DNA from 2 places in the Ensifer sp. R-19 genome. Region 2 is predicted to be linked to the other one. Evidence: riboswitches for the same ligand, from Rfam matches in the RefSeq annotation. Region 2 holds a riboswitch; the other holds the start of a gene.

Region 1 (10,596 bases), 740 kb from region 2:
CCGGCTACTCGCTCGAAAGCTGAGAAGGGCAAACAGAAGTCAATAAAAAAGGGGCCGATCGGCCCCTTTCGTTTTGGTCCTGTGCGGATCCTTAGCGCATCCGACGGCGCTCGGCGGACGGCTGGTAGGCAAGCCGCGCATGGAAGCTGCAATAGGGCGAAGCTTCCGGGGAATCGTTGCCGCAGAAATGGAACTCTTCCTTCAGCGGGTCGCCGATCGGCCACTTGCAGGTGCGTTCGGTGAGCTGGGTCAGCTCGAGGCGGCGCGACATTGGCACGACCACGTCGGTCTGGATGCTGAAATCCTGCTCGGCAACGAGATCGACTTCGATCTCCTCCTTGAGAACGGTGGCGCCGGACGGACGGGCAACGGTGCGGGTCGAAACGCGCGAGGCGTAGTTCGGAGCGCGCGGCGCCGAGGTCGGCCGCTTCGGGCGGGCCGCCGCAGTGGCGCTGCCGCCGGCTTTGGCGCGGCCTGGAAGGCTCAGGCGATGAACCTTGCCGATGACAGCGTTACGGCTGACGCCGCCGAGCTGTGCCGCGATCTGGCTTGCGCTTAGGCCCTCGGACCAAAGCTTCTTCAGTTTCTCCACCCGCTCGTCAGTCCAGTTCATTTCTGCACTCTCCGTTCTCAGCGTTGGGGATGGCAGAATCCCTCACCGCACCCCGGTTGAATCTCGAGGTTGCAAACGCGATAACTCTTTTGGTGACTAGGTCCGCCGCATGCGTCTAGTAATTGAATGTTAACGTACTGACCGCCGGACTCCGTGGCAAGAGTCCCGGGATTCACGCCGAATCGATTTCGTAGTTTTCCCCAACTTGCTCGGCTGGCGTTGCATTTTTGCAAGCCCTACCGGCCGATTTTTTCGTCGCAGGGAAATGGATCTCGTTACCGCGCTGCAAGGCTTGGTTTTGTTGACATTGCAGTGCGAAATAGGAATAGTGCCTGCGCCGCCGAAAGGCGGCATTTTTGATTTTTATCGGGCCGCATGAAGCAGCGGGACCGATGCCGATTGGAGTGAAGGAGAGCCTCGCATGACTGCAACCACGCCGCTTTACGATACCTACATGCGCGCGCCGTTGCGTTTCGAGCGAGGAGAGGGCGTCTGGCTAATCGCCGAAGACGGCTCGCGCTATCTCGACTTCGCTGCCGGCGTTGCCGTGAACTCGCTCGGCCATGCGCATCCGCATCTCGTCGAGGCGCTGAAGGCGCAGGCCGAGAAGGTTTGGCACCTTTCCAACCTTTACGAGGTTCCCGGTCAGGAAAGTCTTGGACGCCGCCTGGCCGCCGTAACCTTTGCTGATCGGGTCTTCTTCACCAATTCCGGTGCGGAAGCGCTGGAATGCGCGATCAAGACGGCGCGGCGCTACCACTTCGCCAAAGGCCAGCCGGAGAAGTTTCACATCATCACCTTCGAGGGCGCCTTCCACGGCCGCACGATCGCGACGATCGCCGCCGGTGGTCAGCAAAAGTACATTGAAGGTTTCGGGCCAAAGGCCCCAGGGTTTTACCAGGTTCCGTTCGGCGACCTCGCAGCCGTCAAGAATGCGATCACCGAGGAGACCGCCGCGATCCTGATCGAGCCGATCCAGGGCGAGGGCGGCATCCGTCCCGCGACCAAGGAATTCATGCAGGAACTGCGCGCCCTCTGCGACGAATTCGGCCTGCTCCTGATCCTCGACGAGGTTCAGACCGGCGTCGGCCGCACCGGCAAGCTTTTTGCCCATGAGTGGACGGGCATCCGCCCGGATATCATGGCCGTTGCCAAGGGCATCGGTGGCGGCTTCCCGCTCGGCGCTTGCCTGGCGACGGAAGAGGCGGCCGCCGGCATGGTGGCGGGCACGCATGGCTCGACCTATGGCGGCAATCCGCTGGCGATGGCCGTCGGCAACGCCGTGCTCGACGTCATCCTCGCTGATGGCTTCCTCGCCCATGTGCGCGACGTCGCGCTCGTCTTCCGCCAGGGTCTTGCTTCGCTGAAGGATCGCTATCCCGATATCATCGAAGATATCCGCGGCGATGGCCTGATGCTGGGCATCAAGGTAAAGGGCCCCTCGGCGGATCTCCTGAAGGAGATCCGCGCCGAGAAGCTCCTGGCCGTGCCGGCCGGCGACAACGTGTTGCGCCTGCTGCCGCCGTTGACGGTGACGGCGGAGGAAGCACGCGAGGGCCTCGCACGCATCGAGCGCGCCGCCGAAGCAGTGCGGAAGGCAAGTGGTAACGCTGCGGCCTGACCGATAGGGCCAAGACTGACCCAGGATGGTAGAATGACCTTCGTGCGTTCACGCCGCTGCGTGGCGCACATAGGTTCGATTTTTTGAGGAACCGAGTACGATGGCAGGCACCAGACACTTTCTCGATCTTTCGGCCATGACGGCCGCCGATCTTCGGACGATCATCGATGATGCCCGCGTCCGAAAGGCGACGACCAAGGCCGGAACCGCCGAGAAGCCGCTCGCCGGCAAGATGCTGGCGATGATCTTCGAAAAGCCGTCCACCCGCACCCGTGTGTCCTTCGATGTCGGCATGCGCCAGCTCGGCGGCGAAACCCTGTTCCTTTCGGGCACGGAGATGCAGCTCGGTCGCGCCGAGACGATCGGCGATACGGCGAAGGTCCTGTCGCGCTATGTCGACGCGATCATGATCCGCACCACCGACCATCGCCGCCTGCTGGAATTGGCAGAACACGCGACGGTACCCGTCATCAACGGCCTGACCGATGACACCCATCCGTGCCAGATCATGGCCGACATCATGACCTTCGAGGAGCATCGCGGACCGGTGAAGGGCAAGACGATCGCCTGGACCGGCGACGGCAACAACGTGCTGCACTCGCTGATCGAAGGCTCCGCCCGCTTCGGCTATCGCATGAACATGGCCGTGCCGCTCGGCTCCGAGCCGCAGGACAAGATCCTGAACTGGGCCCGCAACAACGGCGGCGAGATCCTGCTGTGTCACGATGCCGAGCAGGCGGTCGCCAACGCCAATTGCGTTGTCACCGACACCTGGGTGTCGATGAACCAGGAGCATCGTGCCCGCGGCCACAACGTCTTCCAGCCCTATCAGGTCAACGAGGCGCTGATGAAGCAAGCGGCATCCGATGCGCTGTTCATGCATTGCCTGCCGGCGCACCGCGGCGAGGAGGTGACCGACGAGGTGATCGACGGCCCGCAGTCGGTGGTCTTCGATGAGGCCGAAAACCGCCTGCATGCGCAGAAGTCGATCATCGCCTGGTGCATGGGGCTCGTCTAGGCCCCTGCGAGCACCGCGGTGAGCGCGATGGCGCAGGGCTTCGGCGGCTGTGAGGCCGGCTATTGACATTGCCGCCGTGCGACACGATCTAGGCGGCTGCAGGGCGCTCCTGGCAACAGTGAAGCGCCGACTGCCACGGGTGGTGCGCGGCGCAATGGCTGATGGCACATATCCGGTGGACAATCCGTTTATCGCGGGATCGATTGAGACAGCGGGCACGTTGCGCCGGGGGACAGGAATGTCCCCGGCGCAACGCAGTTGCTGAGGCAAGGAGCAAGACATGACTGACATGACGCCAGGGCTTGGTGAATTCGACTTCGCCGGTGACGATCACGTCGTGCCTTTCCAGGTGGAAGGCCTCGACGTGCGCGGCCGCGCCGTGCAGCTCGGCCCGATGCTCGACGCAATTCTGGAGCGCCACAACTATCCGCTTCCGGTCGCGCGGCTCGTTGCCGAAACCGTCGTGCTGACGGTTCTGCTCGGCACTTCGCTGAAGTTCGAAGGCAAGCTGATCGTCCAGACGAAAGGCGATGGTCCGGTCGATCTCGTCGTCGCCGACTTCTCGACGCCGGATCGCGTGCGCGCCTATGCCCGCTACGATGCAGATGCGCTTGCCGACGCCGAGAAGGATGGCCGCACCCTTTCGCATGAACTGCTTGGCAAGGGCGTACTCGCCTTCACCATCGACCAGGGCGCTCATACTCAGCGCTATCAGGGTATCGTTGCGCTGGACGGCGCCACGCTGGAAGAAATCGCCGGCGTCTATTTCCGCCAGTCGGAGCAGATCCCGACCAAGGTCAGGCTCGGCGTTGCCGAGCTGCTCGACCGCGATGAAAGCGGAAAGCCGCGCCATCGCTGGCGTGCCGGCGGCATGGTCGCGCAGTTCCTGCCGGAAGCGCCGGAGCGCATGCGCCAGCCTGATCTTTCCGGCGGCGATGGCGATGACGGGGAAGGCGTCTTCGACGATGACGATCTCTGGGCGGAAGCCAAGGTGATGGTCGAGACGATCGACACCGACGAGCTGACCGACCCGATGGTCGGAACCGAGCGCTTGCTCTACCGGCTGTTTCACGAGCGCGGCGTTCGCGTCTATGAGCCGCAGGCGGTCTTTGATCGTTGCAGCTGCTCGCGCGAGAAGCTGCGTTCGGTGCTCGCCAATCTGGACACTGATGATATCGAAAGCACCATCGAGGATGGGGCCGTGAAGGTCACCTGCGAATTCTGCTCGACGACCTATCGTTTCGAGGCAAGCGAAGTGCGTCCGCAGTAGCGGGTGCACGCCGGGTCAGCTAGTTCAGGGTACGCACGAGCCCGGGTGAATCGAGCGAGAAGGCGGGGATGGCCACGTTGAAGGTCTCTCCGCCTTCCGCTTCCATACTGTAGTGGCCGAACATCACGCCCGACGGCGTATCCAGCGGGCAGCCGGACGAATACTCGTAGGTGTCGCCGGGGTTGAGTAGCGGCTGTTCGCCGATCACGCCGGGACCGCTGACCTCGTCGACCTGCCCATTCTCATCGGTGATATGCCAGTAGCGGGTCATCAACCGCACGGCTGCGCCCGAATGGTTTGAGATGACAATGCGATAGCCCCAGACATAGCGGCCGTCATCGGGGTCCGACTGCTCTTCGAGATAGTACGGCTCCACCGTAACTTCTATGTCGCGGGTCAAAGCGCGATACATGGGCAACACCTTGCTTCGGTCTTTCAGGGTATTCTACAGCAAGATGGTTTCGTCAAGAATAACGGCAAGATTGTGCATACCCATTCTGGGGCAATGGCTTGCGGGTATCCGGATCGGCTGTTCGAACCCGCTCGATCCCGCTGGTGAAGCCATTTTGGATGGCGGGGCGCCCGCTGCATGAGCCACGGGGGATCGACGGCCGCCGTCTGTCGTGGCGGCCGTATCTTTTCGTTGCCTCAGGCTTTGACGGCCTTAAGCGCGCGGGCAAAATCCTCGACGACATCCTCACTGTCTTCGATGCCGGCCGAGAAACGCACCGTGCCGGCGGAAATGCCCAGCTCTTCGCGGGCCTCGTCGGTCAGGTTCTTGTGCGTGGTCGTTGCCGGATGGGTGATCAGGCTCTTGGAGTCGCCGAGATTGTTGGAGATGCGCACGATCTCGAGCGCATTCTGCAGCGCAAAGGCCGCATCCTTGCCGCCCTTCAGTTCAAACGCGACGAGGGTGGAGCCGCCGGTCATCTGCTTGGCGATGATGTCGGCCTGCGGGTGATCCTTGCGGCCGGGATAGATGACCTTCGCCACCTGCGGCTGCTCCGCCAGGAAGTCGGCGACGCGGCGCGCGGTTTCCGTCTGCTGGCGCACGCGCAGCGGCAGGGTTTCGATGCCCTTCAGCAGCGTCCAGGCATTGAACGGCGACATGGCCGGGCCGGTATGACGGAAGTAGTCGTGCAGGTTCTCGTTGATCCATTCCTTGTCAGCAAGCACGACGCCGCCGAGGCAGCGGCCCTGGCCATCGATATGCTTGGTGGCGGAATAGACGACGATATGGGCGCCGAGTTCCAGCGGCTTCTGGAAGAGTGGCGTCGCAAAGACGTTGTCGACGACGACCTTGGCGCCGATCTGGTTGGCGAGCTTGGCCACACCGGCGATGTCGATGACTTCGAGCGTCGGGTTGGTCGGGCTTTCCAGGAAGAAGACCTTGGTGTTCTTCTGGATCGCCTTTTCCCAGTTGGCGAGATCGCGTCCATCGACCAGCGTGCATTCGATGCCGTATTTCGGCGCCAGCGTCTCGACCACCCAGCGACAGGAGCCGAACAGCGCACGGGCGGCAACGATATGATCGCCAGCCTTCAGCTGGCAGAGGATTGCCGCAGAAACGGCGGCCATGCCCGAAGCCGTGGCCCGCGCGTCTTCGGCGCCTTCCAGCATGCACATGCGCTTTTCGAACATGTCGTTGGTCGGGCTGCCGTAGCGGGCATAGATGAAGCCTTCGGTCTCGCCTTTGAAACGCGCTTCTGCCGCCTCGGATGTCTCGTAAACGAAGCCCTGGGTGAGGAAGATCGCCTCGGACGTCTCGCCATGCTGCGAGCGGGTGGTTCCGCCGTGGACGAGTTGGGTTGCCGGGCGCCAGTTTTTGCTCATGTGACGATCACCTTCAAAAACAAAAAAACCGGCCGCAAAAACGGGCCGGTTTGACACCCGGCCTTTTTAGCTACTTGTTTAACGTGGCTGCAAGCCGACCGGCCAAATCACCACGGGATAAAGCTTCAATACTGCTAGGGTGCGCTTGCGTCAATTCCCGGAGTTTGGTTTTGTCTCGCAACTGGAAAGAGGACTGCAATGGCCCGCGATACTGGGATTTTGGCCGACCGCGCGATTGCCGCGCTGCTCGAAACGGGGCGCCTGAAGAGCGAGAGGCCGCTGGATGACGATCAGATCCAGCCGGCAAGCCTCGACCTGCGCCTTGGCGCCAAGGCTTTCCGCGTCCGCGCGAGCTTCATGCCCGGCCCGTCCCACCTCGTCGCCGACAAGCTCGACCGGCTGAAGCTGCATGTCGTCGATCTCACCGACGGTGCCGTGCTTGAAACCGGCTGCGTGTACATCGTGCCGTTGATGGAGAGCCTGGCGCTGCCTGCGGGCATGTCGGCCTCGGCCAATCCGAAAAGCTCGACCGGCCGCCTCGACATCTTCACCCGCGTGATCACCGACCGCGCCCAGGAGTTCGACAAGATTCCTGCCGGCTATAGCGGTCCGCTCTATCTCGAAATCAGCCCGCGCACCTTCCCGATCGTCGTGCGCCGTGGTTCGCGCCTGTCGCAGATCCGCTTCCGCATGGGCCAGTCGCTGCTCTCCGAACAGGAGCTGCTGGCGCTGCATGAAAGCGACGTGCTGGTGGCGAGCGAACGCCCGAATGTCAGCGGCGGCGGCATTGCGCTGTCGATCGACCTCAAGGGCACCGGTCCGGAGGGTCTGATCGGCTACCGTGGCAAACACCACACCGCGGTCATCGACGTCGACAAGAAGGCGCAGCACAAGATCTTCGATTTCTGGGAGCCGCTCTACAGCCGCGGACGCGACGAGCTGATCCTCGATCCGGACGAGTTCTACATCCTCGTCTCGCGCGAAGCGGTGCATGTGCCGCCGCTTTACGCGGCCGAGATGACGCCGTTCGATCCGCTGGTGGGCGAGTTTCGCGTGCACTATGCCGGCTTCTTCGATCCCGGCTTCGGCCATGCCTCTGCCGGTGGCAGCGGTAGCCGCGCCGTTCTGGAAGTGCGCAGCCACGAGGTGCCGTTCATCCTCGAACATGGCCAGATCGTCGGCCGCCTGATCTATGAACACATGTTGGAGCGTCCTGACGGTCTCTACGGCCTCGGCGTCGGCTCCAACTACCAGGCCCAGGGCCTGAAGCTTTCGAAACATTTCCGCGCCGAGTAGGGATTTTGCACGGGACCCTCGTGCGATACCGCGCAAGGGTCCTTGACAGATCGTCCCGGTTCGGGAAATTTCGCAGGCATCGCGGGTGTAGTTCAGTGGTAGAACGCCAGCTTCCCAAGCTTGATGTCGTCGGTTCGATCCCGATCACCCGCTCCAATCCTTCCTGAAGCCTCTTTTGCCTCGTTCGAGCGAGACCTATGGCCAGTTGCCTTGCGGACGGTTACTTTACCGCTCGATGAATCATCCCGCGGTTCCAAGCGCCGCCCCTGAGACAAGAACCGTGCCGGCCCGCTGCCCATGAGATTTCTTTCCCTGTTCGCTCTCTGCGCGTCCCTGATCGCAACGCCGCTTGCGGCCCAGCCCAGGGACCTGCCCATTCTGTTCGATGCGCGCGAACGCATCGCCAAGCCCGATCTCACGGGCCTTGCGCGCTTGCGCTTCCTGACGACGGTCGACTTTCCGCCGTTCAACTTCATCGATCAGTCCGGCAAGCTCTCCGGTTTTCACGTCGATCTCGTGCGCGAGATCTGCCGCGAGCTCGACATCGAAGCCAAATGCCAGATCCAGGCAGTGACCTATGCGGAACTGCTGCCGGCGCTGGAGCAGGGGCAGGGCGAAGCGGTTGCCGCCGGTATCGCCGTCGGCCCGGAACTGCGCCAGCGCTTCGGCTTCTCGCGCGCCTTCATGCGGCTTCCGGCCCGCTTAGCCGTCAACACCAAGGCGGCCGGCGCCGTGACGGGTCCGAAGGACCTCAGGAAAAAAACGGTCGGTGTCGTGGCGGGCACCACCCATGAGGCCATGTTCAAGGCGTTCTTCCCGAGTATCGGGGCCAAGGTCTTCCCAGATCGCGATGCCATGCTCACGGCACTGCAGAAGGGTGAGGTGCCGGCGGTCTTTTCCGACGGTTTGCAGCTTTCCTTCTGGATCTCAGGCACGACTGCCGGGGGCTGCTGCGCACTCGTCGATGGTGCCTATTTCTCGCAACGCTTTCTCGGTGAAGGCCTGACGATCATGAACCGCAAATCCGAACCGGCGCTGACCCAGGCGATCGACCACGCGCTGCTGGCGCTTTCGCGCAGCGGCCGGCTCGAGGAAATCTACCTGCGCTACTTCCCCAACGGCATCTATTGAGCGCCCACTGCATGTTTCCTTTAATCGTACCCGATCAAAGGTCAAAAACATGCAGCAATTCAAAGTGCTACAGCGACCTTTGCGCGTCTGATAAGACGCGCAGCGCTGTAGACAGCTTGGCGTGAACGCCAGGAAATGATGAGCTACCGGCGGAAGCGGGCAAGCGCCCCTCGTTCGATGGCGGCGCAGGTGAGCTTGTCGAGACCGAGGCGGTCGCGCAGCAACTGCAACAGCCGGATCTCTTCGTTGCGAATGCGCTGGTCCGCGGCGGCGATCTCGACGGCAAGTGCGTAGGCCGTCTCATGGAACTTTTCCGGAAGCGCCTCGCGCACGATTTCCAGAGCGATGTCCAACCCCTCGGGGGCCGCGAGCTGGGCGGAGCATTCGTGGCCGATATGGACGAGCTGATCCTCGTTGAACCCCTCGAAGACCGGCAGGAACTGCACCAGCCGGCCGATGCGGGTGAATTCGTCGTCGCTCATCTCGCGGTCGACCGCCGACATCATCACCATGACATAGATGAGCGCTTCGTGGTGGCTGAGGCTTGGCAGCATGGGTCTTTCCAGCGGTAGCGCAATTCCGGGAACGGCGTGAAGCGGTTTTTCATCCGGAATTGCATAGTTTCAAAGAGTTGGATCATCTCACTGTCTCAACGATCAGATGATCTGGACGGTTGAGAGCTGGGAATTGCCGCGGCTGTTTACAAGTCCGGCTGCGGCTCGTCCATCCCGGTGCCGAGCGTTGGGTCGTCAAACGTCATCGGCGTGTGACTGAGGTCGCGCGGATCTTCGCCATAGAAGCCGAGCTTCGCCTGGTGCGCGGCGTCGGCCCGCTTCTTCAGCGGCGAGCCGGGTACCGGCGTCGCCCAGCCGTTGTCGACGAGCCAGGTTGCGAGATCCTGTCCACCGAGAGAGCAGGAAGCAGTGGCCGATGTGCCGGCGCTTCCCTCGGGCATGTCGCAGCTGACCGCACGTGCGCGCAGGAAGTTTCTGAAGGCCGTCCGTGCGACGATGCCGCAGGGCCAACTCTTCCCCCCGGTTTCGCAGGTTCTCTCTGCCTGCTCGGGCTCGATGCCATCGATCTGCAGCGTGAGCTTGTCGAACTGGATCACACCGGCGGCGATCGCCACGGGGCGATAGAGGATGGTCGGCCCGGCGGTCGCCTTCGCTTGCTTCTCCGGCTCTGACAGCGGGGCACGCGGCTCCGCGCGTTCGAGCGGCGCGCCGGTGACGGTGTCGGGCAGACCGAATTGTTGCGGCTCGATGGCGCGTGCGGCGTTTTCCGTCGTCGACGTCTGCGGTTGATCGCCGGTCGTAACCGCACCGGCGCCGTCGGTCGGTGTTCCCAAGTCGAGCGGTACGTTATCATCCGTTTCGGCGTCATCCGGCGCCGGCTCGATTTCCGTCATGTCGGGCGTTTCGAGGACGAAGTCCGGCGTGGCGGCACTCTCGCGGTCGCGAATGGCGGCTGCACCCGCGTAGAGGATGCCGGTGAAAAGCGCGATCGCGGCGATGCCGCCGGCAAGGGAGTATAAATGCTGCCGCATCAGGAAGAACGTCCTATTGGCTGGCCCAGATGATCCGGGCGATCCATTCGATCTGGCTGATCTCGAAGCCCCGGTTCGGGTGCTCCGGGTTGAGGGAAAGGAGTTCGATCGTGCGCGGCGTCTGGCGTGTCAGGACCTTCGCCATGACCTCGCCTTCGCGTGTCTTGACCACGACGCGGTCGCCGCGCCGAACCTGCGCCCCCGGATCGACGATCAGGGTGTCGCCGTCGCGGTACAGCGGCAGCATGCTGTCGCCCTGCACCTCGAG
Region 2 (10,596 bases):
ACAGCCCGGTGAAGGCAGGCTGAGGCTTCCCGACAATCGAAATCCGGGCGAAGCTTTCACCGGGCGGGCATTTTCACCCGCCCGGCGAAGCGTGTTTGGATAGATTTTCCTTCATTTCGGCGCAAAACTCATCTAAACGCTAGCGCAACATTCTTCTGAAATCGAAGGCCTGAAGTTATGGAAAAATTCGTCAAGCTCACCGGTGTCGCCGCCCCCCTCCCCGTCGTCAACATCGACACGGACATGATCATTCCGAAGGATTACCTGAAGACGATCAAGCGCACCGGCCTAGGCAAGGGCCTTTTCGCCGAAGCCCGCTACAATGAGGATGGCTCGGTCAACCCGGACTTCGTGCTCAACAAACCCGCCTACCAGAACGCCAAGATCCTGGTTGCCGGCGACAACTTCGGCTGCGGCTCCTCGCGCGAGCATGCCCCCTGGGCGCTGCTCGACTTCGGCATCCGCTGCGTGATCTCCACGTCCTTTGCCGACATCTTCTACAACAACTGTTTTAAGAACGGCATTCTGCCGATCGTCGTCAGCCAGGCCGACCTCGACAAGCTGATGGACGACGCTTCGCGCGGCTCCAACGCCATCCTCTCGGTCGACCTGGAATCCCAGGAAATCACCGGCCCGGACGGCGGCTCGGTCAAGTTCGAGGTCGATGCCTTCAAGCGCCACTGCCTGCTGAACGGCCTCGACGATATCGGCCTGACGCTGGAAAAGGCAACCGCGATCGACAGCTTCGAGAAGACGGTCGGCGCCTCGCGCCCCTGGGCTTAAAGCGAGACATGGCGCGCAAGCTCATCTCTTCGGGTTCGCCCTTCGAAAAGACGGCAGGCTATTCGCGTGCCGTCGCGATGGGCGACTGGTGCTTCGTCTCCGGCACGACCGGCTACGACTATGCCACCATGACCATGCCCGAAACGGTGGAAGAGCAGGCGCGCAATTGCCTGAAGACGATCGAGGGCGCACTGAAGGAAGCGGGCTTCTCGCTTAAAGACGTGGTGCGCAATCACTACTACGTCACCGATGCCAGCTTCGCCGACCGGGTGTTCCCGATCTTCGGCGAAGTCTTCGGCGAGATCCGTCCGGCCGCAACCATGATCGTCTGCGATCTGATCCGCCCGGAAATGCTGATCGAGATCGAAGTCACCGCCCTCCGCGGCTGAGACCGAGCTTTTCTGCTCACGCCATCTCTTCTCAAATCGATTCCGATTTTGGCCAATATGCGATAGTCCATGGACACCGCCTGCTAGACCTATGCTGAACCGGAAGACGATTATGCAATTCGAAGGCACCGCAGATTACATCGCCGACAAGGACCTGATGATCGCCGTCAATGCTGCGATCCGGCTGGAGCGGCCGCTGCTCGTCAAGGGTGAACCCGGCACCGGCAAGACCGAGCTTGCCCGCCAGATTGCCGCTGCCCTTGGCCTCGATCTGATCGAATGGAGCGTCAAGTCGACGACCAAGGCGCAGCAGGGCCTTTACGAGTATGATGCCGTGTCGCGCCTGCGCGACAGCCAGCTCGGCGACGAGCGCGTCAACGAGGTCAGGAACTATATCCGCAAGGGCAAGCTCTGGCAGGCCTTCGAGGCCGACCGTCGCGTGGTGCTTCTGATCGACGAGATCGACAAGGCCGACATCGAGTTTCCGAACGACCTCTTGCAGGAACTCGACCGCATGGAATTCCATGTCTACGAGACCGGCGAGATGATCGGCGCCCGTCACCGGCCGATCGTCATCATCACCTCCAACAACGAGAAGGAATTGCCGGACGCATTTCTGCGCCGCTGCTTCTTCCACTATATCCGCTTTCCCGACGCCGAAACGCTCGCCCGCATCGTCGAGGTGCACTATCCCGGGATCCGCAAGACGTTGCTTTCGGCAGCCCTTGCCGCCTTCTACGACATCCGCCAGGTGCCGGGCCTCAAAAAGAAGCCTTCCACCTCCGAAGCGCTCGACTGGATCCGCCTGCTGGTTGCCGACGAGGTCGATCCGGCCGACCTCCGCGCCGACGCCAAGACCATGCTGCCGAAGCTGCACGGCGCGCTGCTGAAGAACGAGCAGGACGTGCATCTCTTCGAACGCCTGGCCTTCATGGCACGCCGCGACGGATGAGCCCGGACGCCCACAAGGTCCTGATCTACGCCACCTGGCAAGATCAGTTGCTGGTCTTCGACGAGCCGGACTTTCCCGAGATCGAGCTGCAGGTGCCCGGCGGCACGATGGAGCCGGGCGAGAGCCCGGAAACATCGGCCTTGCGGGAATTCGTGGAAGAGACCGGGCTGACGCCATCGCGGGGCCTCACCCATCTCGTCACGAAGGACTACTCCTTCCGGAAGGAAGGCCAGACCATCTGCCATCGCCGGCACTATTTTCATGTCGCCCTTGCCGGCGAGCAACAGAAAACCTGGCTGCACCATGAAATGACGCCCTTTGGCGGTGGTGCGCCGATCCGCTTTCGCTTCTTCTGGCTCGGCTTAGACGAGGCTAGCCGTCGGCTCGGATACGGCATGCAGGACGGCCTAGATTATCTTCACACGCACGGAAGTTGCCCCTCACCCTAGCCCTCTCCCCGCAGCCGGGGAGAGGGGACGGAAATGGCGACGGTCGCCGCGAGACAATGATGTCCGGGCTTCTTTCTGGAACGGAAATGATCGGTCCCTGGGAGGCGCGAGCGGGTGCCACAAGCTCCCTTCTCCCCGCCTGCGGGGAGAAGGTCGCGGAAGCGGGATGAGGGGCCGCCCGACCGCCCGAATCGTTTTTCTTGACCCCCGCGCCCCAGTCGCGCTATCAAATTCCTCGTGGTGATTTGGCCGGCCGGCTTGCAGCCACGTTAAACAAGTCGCTAAAGGGCCGAGGAAAGTTGGATTTCCGAGGACCGGTCGCGATCAATCGCCGCCGGTTTTTTTGTATTGATCGAGTGGAAGCCCATGCCCATCAAGATTCCCGATACGCTGCCCGCTTTCGAAACCCTCGTGCATGAGGGTGTGCGGGTGATGACCGAGACCGTGGCGATCCGTCAGGATATCCGCCCGCTCCAGATCGGGCTCCTGAACCTCATGCCGAACAAGATCAAGACCGAGATCCAGATGGCGCGCCTGATCGGCGCCTCGCCGCTGCAGGTGGAATTGTCGCTGGTACGCATCGGCGCCCACCGGGCGAAGAACACCTCGGAAGATCACCTGCTTTCTTTCTACGAGACCTGGGACGAGGTGAAGGGCCGCAAGTTCGACGGCTTCATCATCACCGGCGCGCCGGTCGAGACGCTCGAATACGAGGACGTCACCTATTGGGACGAATTGAAGCGCATCCTCGATTGGACGGAGACCAACGTGCATTCGACGCTCAATGTCTGCTGGGGGGCGATGGCGGCGATCTACCATTTCCACGACGTGCCGAAGTATCCGCTGAACGAGAAGGCCTTTGGCGTCTACCGCCACCAGAACCTCAATCGCTCGTCGGTCTATCTCAACGGCTTCTCCGACGACTTCGCCGTCCCCGTCTCGCGTTGGACCGAGGTCAGGCGTGCCGACATCGACAAGGTGCCCAGCCTCGAAATCCTGATGGAATCGAAGGAGATGGGCGTCTGCCTCGTGCACGAGAAAAAGGGCAACCGGCTCTACATGTTCAACCACGTGGAGTATGATTCGACCTCGCTGTCGGACGAATATTTTCGCGACGTGGACGCAGGCGTGCCGATCAAGATGCCGCACGACTATTTCCCGCACAACGATTCGACCCTGCCGCCGCAGAACCGCTGGCGCAGCCATGCGCACCTCTTCTTCGGCAACTGGATCAACGAGATGTACCAGACGACGCCCTATGATCTCGCAGAGATCGGCACCGGAGAAAGCCAGGACTGACCGATGTTCATCCCCTTCTTCCTCGAACTCAAAGCGGCGAAAGTTCCGGTGACGCTCCGGGAATTCCTGTCGCTGATCGAGGGGATGGAGGCGGGCATCGCCACATTCGATGTCGAAGCCTTCTACTTCCTGGCGCGCACGGCGCTGGTGAAGGACGAGCGCCATATCGACCGCTTCGACCGGGTGTTCCAGCACTGCTTCTCCGGGCTCGAGGCGGTCAATCCCATGGAGACGGGCGAAGAGGCCGTCATCCCCGAGGACTGGCTGCGCAAGCTCGCCGAAAAACACCTGACCGAGGAAGAAAAGCGCCTGATCGAATCCCTCGGGGGCTTCGACAAGCTGATGGAGACCCTGCGCCAACGGCTTCGGGAGCAGCAAGGCCGGCATCAGGGCGGCTCGAAATGGATCGGCACCGCCGGCACCTCCCCCTTCGGCGCCTATGGCTACAATCCCGAAGGGGTCAGGATCGGCCAGGACCAGTCGCGCCACCGCCGCGCCGTCAAGGTCTGGGACCGGCGCGAGTTCAGGGATTATGACGACACGGTCGAACTCGGCACCCGCAACATCAAGGTGGCGCTGAAAAGGCTCAGGCGCTGGGTGCGCCAGGGGGCGGCTGACGAACTCGACCTTTCCGGCACGATCCGTGCCACCGCCGAGCACGGCTATCTCGACGTGGTGACGCGGCCCGAACGCCGCAATGCGGTCAAGCTGCTGATGTTCTTCGATATCGGCGGCTCGATGGACGATCACATCCGCATCGTCGAGGAACTGTTTTCAGCCGCCCGCGGCGAGTTCCGCCATATGGAGCATTTCTACTTCCACAACTGTGTCTATGAGGGTCTGTGGAAGGACAATCGTCGCCGCCGCGTCGACATCACCCGCACCACCGAAGTGCTGCGCACCTATGGCGGCGACTATCGCGCCATCTTCGTCGGCGACGCGTCGATGAGCCCCTATGAGATCAGCCATCCCGGCGGCTCGGTCGAACATTGGAACGACGAGGCGGGCGCACTCTGGCTTTCGCGCATGACAGCGCATTTTCCGCGTTCGATCTGGATCAATCCCGTGCCCGAACAGCACTGGGGCTACACCCAGTCGATCGGCATGGTGAAGAGCCTGTTCGAGGGGCGGATGTTCCCTTTGACACTCGCCGGCCTGCAGGATGCCACCAAGCAGCTATCGCGCTGACATGACCGCAGAGAGGTCGCTGTAGCACCTTGAATAGCTAGACGTTTTTGCCCTCAGGCCAGAGACGAAGCAAGGCCCCATTTAGTATGATTTTCCGGTTGCCGTGCCTTTGGAAATGACGCAGGTTGCTGCGGTCGCGAAGAGGGAGCCAGCGGTGAACATGCATCAGAACACGGAAATCTTCGGCCATCTGCCGTCCGGCGAGCCGGTCCATCGTATGGTGCTCTCCGGTGGCGGCCTCACCGCCCATGTCTTGACCTGGGGCTCGGTGATTCAGGACCTGCGCCTGGAAGGCCATGAGCCGCCATTGGTGCTCGGTTTCGCCGATCTCGAAAGCTATCTCGCCCATTCGCCCTATCTCGGCGCGACACCGGGGCGCTGCGCCAACCGGATCGCCGACGGGCGCTTCACGCTCGACGGTGAGACCTACCAGCTCGAACTGAACGAGAAGGGTGTCACCCACCTGCACGGCGGCAGCGACAATATCGGCAAGCGCAACTGGACGATCGGCCGCCAGACGCCTGATAGCGTGACGCTCACCATTACCGATCCGGATGGACGCGCCGGCTATCCCGGCAACTGCAAGGTCACTTGCACCTACGCGCTGAAGCCCGGCGGCGTCTTGAGCGTCGTCTACGAGAGCGAGACCGACCGGCCGACGCTCGCCAATGTCTGCCAGCACAGCTACTTCAATCTCGACGGCACTGTCGACGCGCTCGGACACGACATCATGATCGCCGCCGACCACTACCTGCCGACCAACGAACGCCAGGTGCCGACGGGCGAGATCCGTGCGGTCGAGGGCACCGCCTTCGATCTCCGCGAAATGACGTCGATGCGTCGCCAGACCGAGGGCGAGCGCATCAGCTACGACCACAATTTCTGCCTTTCGAACGAGCGCATGACGAAACATTCGGTGGCGCTTGCCCGTAGCATCAATTCCGGCGTCACGATGGAAGTGCTGACGACCGAGCCTGGTGTACAGCTTTATACCGGCGCAAAGCTCGACATCACCGTCCCCGGCCTCGAGGGACGCCGCTATGGCCCATTTGCCGGTTTCTGCCTGGAAACCCAGATCTGGCCGGACGCCATCAACCATGCCGGCTTCCCGAACGCGGTACTGCGGACCGGTGAGATCCGCCGGCAGGAGACGGACTACGTCTTCATGAAGAGCTGAGTGGCGCGCGGGCGTCGACGATCTCTAGCGACAAGGGAAGGGACGGCGAACGTTCCAAAGGACCGTCGTGCTGTCCGATCGCCGACAGGTGTTCGCATGGCGAAGCATCCGGTTGCGAAGCGCAATGCGCCTGACGGCGGATGCCGTTCATTTCCAAAATAACAGTGAAATGAAGTGGTTGGGAGAAATTGGAGCGGGTGAGGCGATTCGAACGCCCGACCCCAACCTTGGCAAGGTTGTGCTCTACCCCTGAGCTACACCCGCTCATAAACCGCGGTCCGGGGGTAGTCGGTGGACCGTGGCGTCGCTGTCTTGCGGCGACGGGCGGTATATGGCCTAAGCGATTTTGGAATGCAACAGGGAAATGACGAGAAATCGAATATTTTTTTGGAGACCCCTCGCGAAGCCCGGAAATGCCGCGTTTTCGGCCGCTGCCGCCGCCTGTGAGATTGCGCGGCCACCGGCTTCTCCCCTAAAGCAGAGGCGAAACGAATGCCCAAGGGATGAGAATCATGAGTGAATCACAGCCGAAGACCGCCGAAGACCTCTTTCATTTTCTCGACGGACTTGGGATCGAGCATAAAACCAAGAGCCACGAGCCGGTGTTCACCGTCGCCGAATCGGTGGCGCTGCGTGACGAGATCCCTGGCGGCCACACGAAAAACCTTTTCGTGAAGGACAAGAAGGACAACTATTTCCTGCTCACCGTCGAGGAACACGCGACGGTGGACCTGAAGACCGTTCACCAGGTGATCGGTGCGGCAAGCAAGGTGTCCTTCGGCAAGCCGGAGAAGCTGATGGAATATCTGGGCGTCATTCCAGGTGCCGTGACCGCCTTCGGCGCGATCAATGACACCGAGGGCAACGTCAAGATGATCCTCGACGAGGAGCTGATGAAGTTCGACATCGTCAACTGCCATCCGCTCTCCAATGACGCGACGACCTCGATCGCATCCAGCGATCTGCTGCGCTTCATGGAAGCGACCGGACACGAACCGCTTGTCTTGAAAGTCACGGCCTGACATACGATCTTTGGCGCGAATGCAGTAAGCTGGCAGACGAGCCGGCGAGGAGAGAAGAATGACGGGCAGCGACAATCCCTATGCAGGGTCTTTCGGCACTCAGATGACGGCTTCGGCCTCTTTCGGTCAGCCGGCGCCGGCGGCCGCGTCGGACGGTGACCTGATCAAGGAAACCACCACTGCCAACTTCACCAAGGACGTGCTCGACGCCTCCAGGCAGCAGCCGGTTCTCGTCGATTTCTGGGCGCCCTGGTGCGGCCCCTGCAAGCAGCTGACCCCCGTCATCGAAAAGGTGGTCACGGAAGCCGCAGGCCGCGTCAAACTCGTGAAGATGAACATCGACGATCATCCCTCGATCGCCGGACAGCTCGGCATCCAGTCGATCCCCGCCGTCATCGCCTTCGTCGGCGGGCGTCCGGTCGATGGCTTCATGGGCGCGGTGCCGGAAAGCCAGATCAAGCAATTCATCGAAAAGATCGCCGGTCCGGCCGTCGACGACAGCAAGGCCGAGATCGAAGCGGTTCTCGCCGATGCCAAGGCGCTGCTCGACGCCGGTGACGCCCAGAACGCCGCCGGCCTCTACGGCGCCGTGCTTCAGGCCGACCCCGAAAACGTCGTGGCGATCGCCGGCATGGTCGATTGCATGATCGCGCTCGGCCAGGTCGCCGAAGCCCGCGAAGCGCTCTCCGGGCTGCCGGAAGACCTTGCCAAGGACGCAGGCATTGCGGCCATCGGCAAGAAGCTCGACCAGATCGAGGAAGCCCGCAAGCTCGGCGATCCCAATGAGTTCGAGCGGCGCCTTGCCGCAAATCCCGATGATCATGAGGCGCGCGTGCTGCTCGCCAAGATCCGCAATGTCGAAGGCGACCGGACGGCTGCGGCCGATCACCTGCTGACGGTCATGAAGCGCGATCGAACTTTCGACGACGACGGCGCGCGGCGCGAGTTGCTCTCCTTCTTCGAGGTCTGGGGACCGAAGGATCCGGCAACGATCGCCGCACGGCGCAAGCTCTCGTCGATCCTGTTCTCCTGAACCGTCAGGCATTTTTTTCGAGGAGGGGCGCTGTTTGCGCCCCTTTTTCGTAAGTACGTCTGATCACGATCCACATTCACCCATGAAGATCGGTGTGCTCGTCCCTTGAGATTTTCAAGGAATGCACCATCTTTTGGTCTGGTTGACCACGCTTCCTTGGCGGGGCAAGAGCGGACATCTGCAAGGTCTATCGGAAAATGCACGTCGGAAATGCACGCTATCTCGGTCCGAAGGACTTGCCGGAGATCATTCCGGTGTTTCCGCTGACCGGTGCCCTGCTGCTTCCCGGCGCCCAGCTTCCGCTCAACATCTTCGAACCGCGCTACCTTGCCATGCTCGATGACGCGCTCTCCGGCAACCGCCTGATCGGCATCGTGCAACCCTCCTTCTGCGAAGGCCGCAGCGAGACTGCCACCGGCCCGATGCAGGCGCTCTGCGAGGTCGGCTGCATCGGCCGCATCACCTCCTTCGCCGAGACCGGCGATGGCCGCTACATCACCTCGCTCACCGGCGTCTGCCGCTACCGGCTGTTTTCGGAAGTCTCAGCGACGCGCGGTTACCGCCGTTTCCGCATCGGCCCCTTTGCCGCCGATCTCGAAAACCGTGACGATGAAACTCTCGTCGACCGGGCAGCTCTGCTTGCCGCCTTCAAGGCCTATCTCGAAGCCAACAAGCTCAAGGCCGATTGGGAAAGCGTCGAACGGGCGAGCAACCGCACCCTGGTCAATTCCATGGCGATGATGTCGCCCTACGGCCCGGCAGAAAAACAGGCGCTGCTCGAAGCGCCCGATCTCAAGACACGCGCGGAAACCCTGATCGCCATCACCGAGATCGTGCTCGCGCGCGACTTCGGCGATATGGACAGCATCCTGCAGTGAGCGACGGATAATGGATATCAACGCCAGCAAGGTCGATCCGAAACTGCTTGAACTGCTCGTCTGCCCGCTGACCAAGGGGCGCCTCAGCTACCACGCCGAAGCCAACGAACTCATCTCGGAAAAGGCCCGCCTCGCCTATCCGATACGCGACGGCGTGCCGATCATGCTGGTCTCGGAAGCCCGCAAGATCGAGGATTGAGGGCGCGGCCTTCTTTGATGCGGAGTTTTTAGCCCCTCATCCGGCCTGCCGGCCACCTTCTCCCCGCAGGCGGGGAGAAGGAACCTCGTGGCGCACTCGGCGCCAACCTCTTCTCTTCGACATCAAGACAGTGCCACGCATTCGACCGAGTCCCCTCGCCCCGCTTGCGGGGAGAGGGCTAGGGTGAGGGGCAATCCTCAGGTCGATGTTCAGATCGGCTCGCCCGACAAGAGCCGCGGATCCGCCTCGCCGGCAATCCCGGCCGCCTGGCGAATGAAGAAATTCTTGAGAGACGGCAGCCGGTCGACCAGACCGAGGCCGAAGTCGCGGGCGATGCGAACCGGAGTGATATCGTTGGAAAACAGCCGGTTGAGCACGTCGGTCGTCACCCCCATGCGGAAGGTGTCGAACCGCCGCCAGCTCTGGTAGCGCTCGAGCACGGCGAGCGAGCCGATGTCGAGCCCGAGGCGATCCGCCTCGACGATCGTTTCCGCGAGCGCCGCCACATCCTTGAAGCCGAGATTGAGCCCCTGCCCCGAGATCGGATGAATGCCGTGGGCCGCGTCCCCGGCAAGCGCGAAACGCGGTTTGACGAAATCGCGCGCAAGCGTCAGGCCCAGCGGAAAGGCCCGCCGCCCGCCAACCACCTTCAGGTGCCCGAGCTTGTGGCCGAAGCGGCGCTCCAACTCTTCCTCGAACAGGAAATCGTCGCCGGCGACCAGGCGTTCGGCGTCCTCGGTGCGCTCGGTCCAGACCAGCGACGAGCGGTTGTTCTTGAGCGGCAGGGTCGCAAACGGACCGGCCGGCAGGAAATGCTCCTCCGCCGTGCCCTCGTGCGGCCGCTCGTGCTCGACCGTCGTGACGATGCCGGACTGGCCGTAGTCGAATTCGACCGTCTTGATGCCGGCGGCATCGCGCAGCTTGGAGCGTACGCCGTCACAGGCGACGAGCAGGCGCGCTTCCAGTTGTTCGCCGCCGGCGAGCGTGACGGCGACCGCATGGTCCCCGCTTTTAAAGGTTTCGACCATCGTCGACTGACGATTGACGACGCCAAGGTCCTCGCACGCCCCGCGCAGCGCACCGACCATTGCCGTGTTCGGCACCATATGGGCGAAGGGCCGGCCATCGCCGCTGTCGCCATCGAACGTCAGAAACACAGGGCGCACCGGATCGGCCGCCTTCGAATCGGTAATCACCATGCGGCGGATCGGCTCCGCCTCCGGCACG

The links. Region 2 has a riboswitch for S-adenosylmethionine ahead of metA (homoserine O-acetyltransferase MetA). Riboswitches for the same ligand answer to the same signal wherever they lie in the genome.
Region 1: another riboswitch for S-adenosylmethionine. It lies ahead of ACN9MO_RS00780 (O-succinylhomoserine sulfhydrylase); the one in region 2 lies ahead of metA (homoserine O-acetyltransferase MetA).

Annotation. Positions count from the first base shown of each region.
Region 1 covers NZ_CP184569.1:157,684-168,279, forward strand. The annotation lists gene phoB (phosphate regulon transcriptional regulator PhoB) at 1-23, shown strand, start outside; gene ACN9MO_RS00755 (GcrA family cell cycle regulator) at 92-613, opposite strand; gene ACN9MO_RS00760 (aspartate aminotransferase family protein) at 1,035-2,234, shown strand; gene argF (ornithine carbamoyltransferase) at 2,335-3,252, shown strand; gene ACN9MO_RS00770 (Hsp33 family molecular chaperone) at 3,533-4,522, shown strand; gene apaG (Co2+/Mg2+ efflux protein ApaG) at 4,542-4,934, opposite strand; gene ACN9MO_RS00780 (O-succinylhomoserine sulfhydrylase) at 5,171-6,355, opposite strand; SAM riboswitch at 6,401-6,479, opposite strand; gene ACN9MO_RS00785 (2'-deoxycytidine 5'-triphosphate deaminase) at 6,554-7,651, shown strand; tRNA gene ACN9MO_RS00790 (tRNA-Gly) at 7,733-7,807, shown strand; gene ACN9MO_RS00795 (transporter substrate-binding domain-containing protein) at 7,949-8,782, shown strand; gene ACN9MO_RS00800 (tellurite resistance TerB family protein) at 8,926-9,336, opposite strand; gene ACN9MO_RS00805 (thermonuclease family protein) at 9,483-10,328, opposite strand; gene ACN9MO_RS00810 (S24 family peptidase) at 10,342-10,596, opposite strand, start outside.
Region 2 covers NZ_CP184569.1:3,438,720-3,449,315, forward strand. The annotation lists gene ACN9MO_RS16660 (VOC family protein) at 1-23, shown strand, start outside; gene leuD (3-isopropylmalate dehydratase small subunit) at 178-783, shown strand; gene ACN9MO_RS16670 (RidA family protein) at 792-1,172, shown strand; gene ACN9MO_RS16675 (AAA family ATPase) at 1,285-2,124, shown strand; gene ACN9MO_RS16680 (NUDIX hydrolase) at 2,121-2,573, shown strand; SAM riboswitch at 2,801-2,878, shown strand; gene metA (homoserine O-acetyltransferase MetA) at 2,940-3,872, shown strand; gene ACN9MO_RS16690 (vWA domain-containing protein) at 3,876-5,060, shown strand; gene ACN9MO_RS16695 (aldose epimerase family protein) at 5,221-6,237, shown strand; tRNA gene ACN9MO_RS16700 (tRNA-Gly) at 6,427-6,501, opposite strand; gene ACN9MO_RS16705 (prolyl-tRNA synthetase associated domain-containing protein) at 6,750-7,259, shown strand; gene trxA (thioredoxin) at 7,318-8,292, shown strand; gene ACN9MO_RS16715 (LON peptidase substrate-binding domain-containing protein) at 8,490-9,170, shown strand; gene ACN9MO_RS16720 (Trm112 family protein) at 9,181-9,369, shown strand; gene ACN9MO_RS16725 (ubiquinone biosynthesis hydroxylase) at 9,579-10,596, opposite strand, start outside.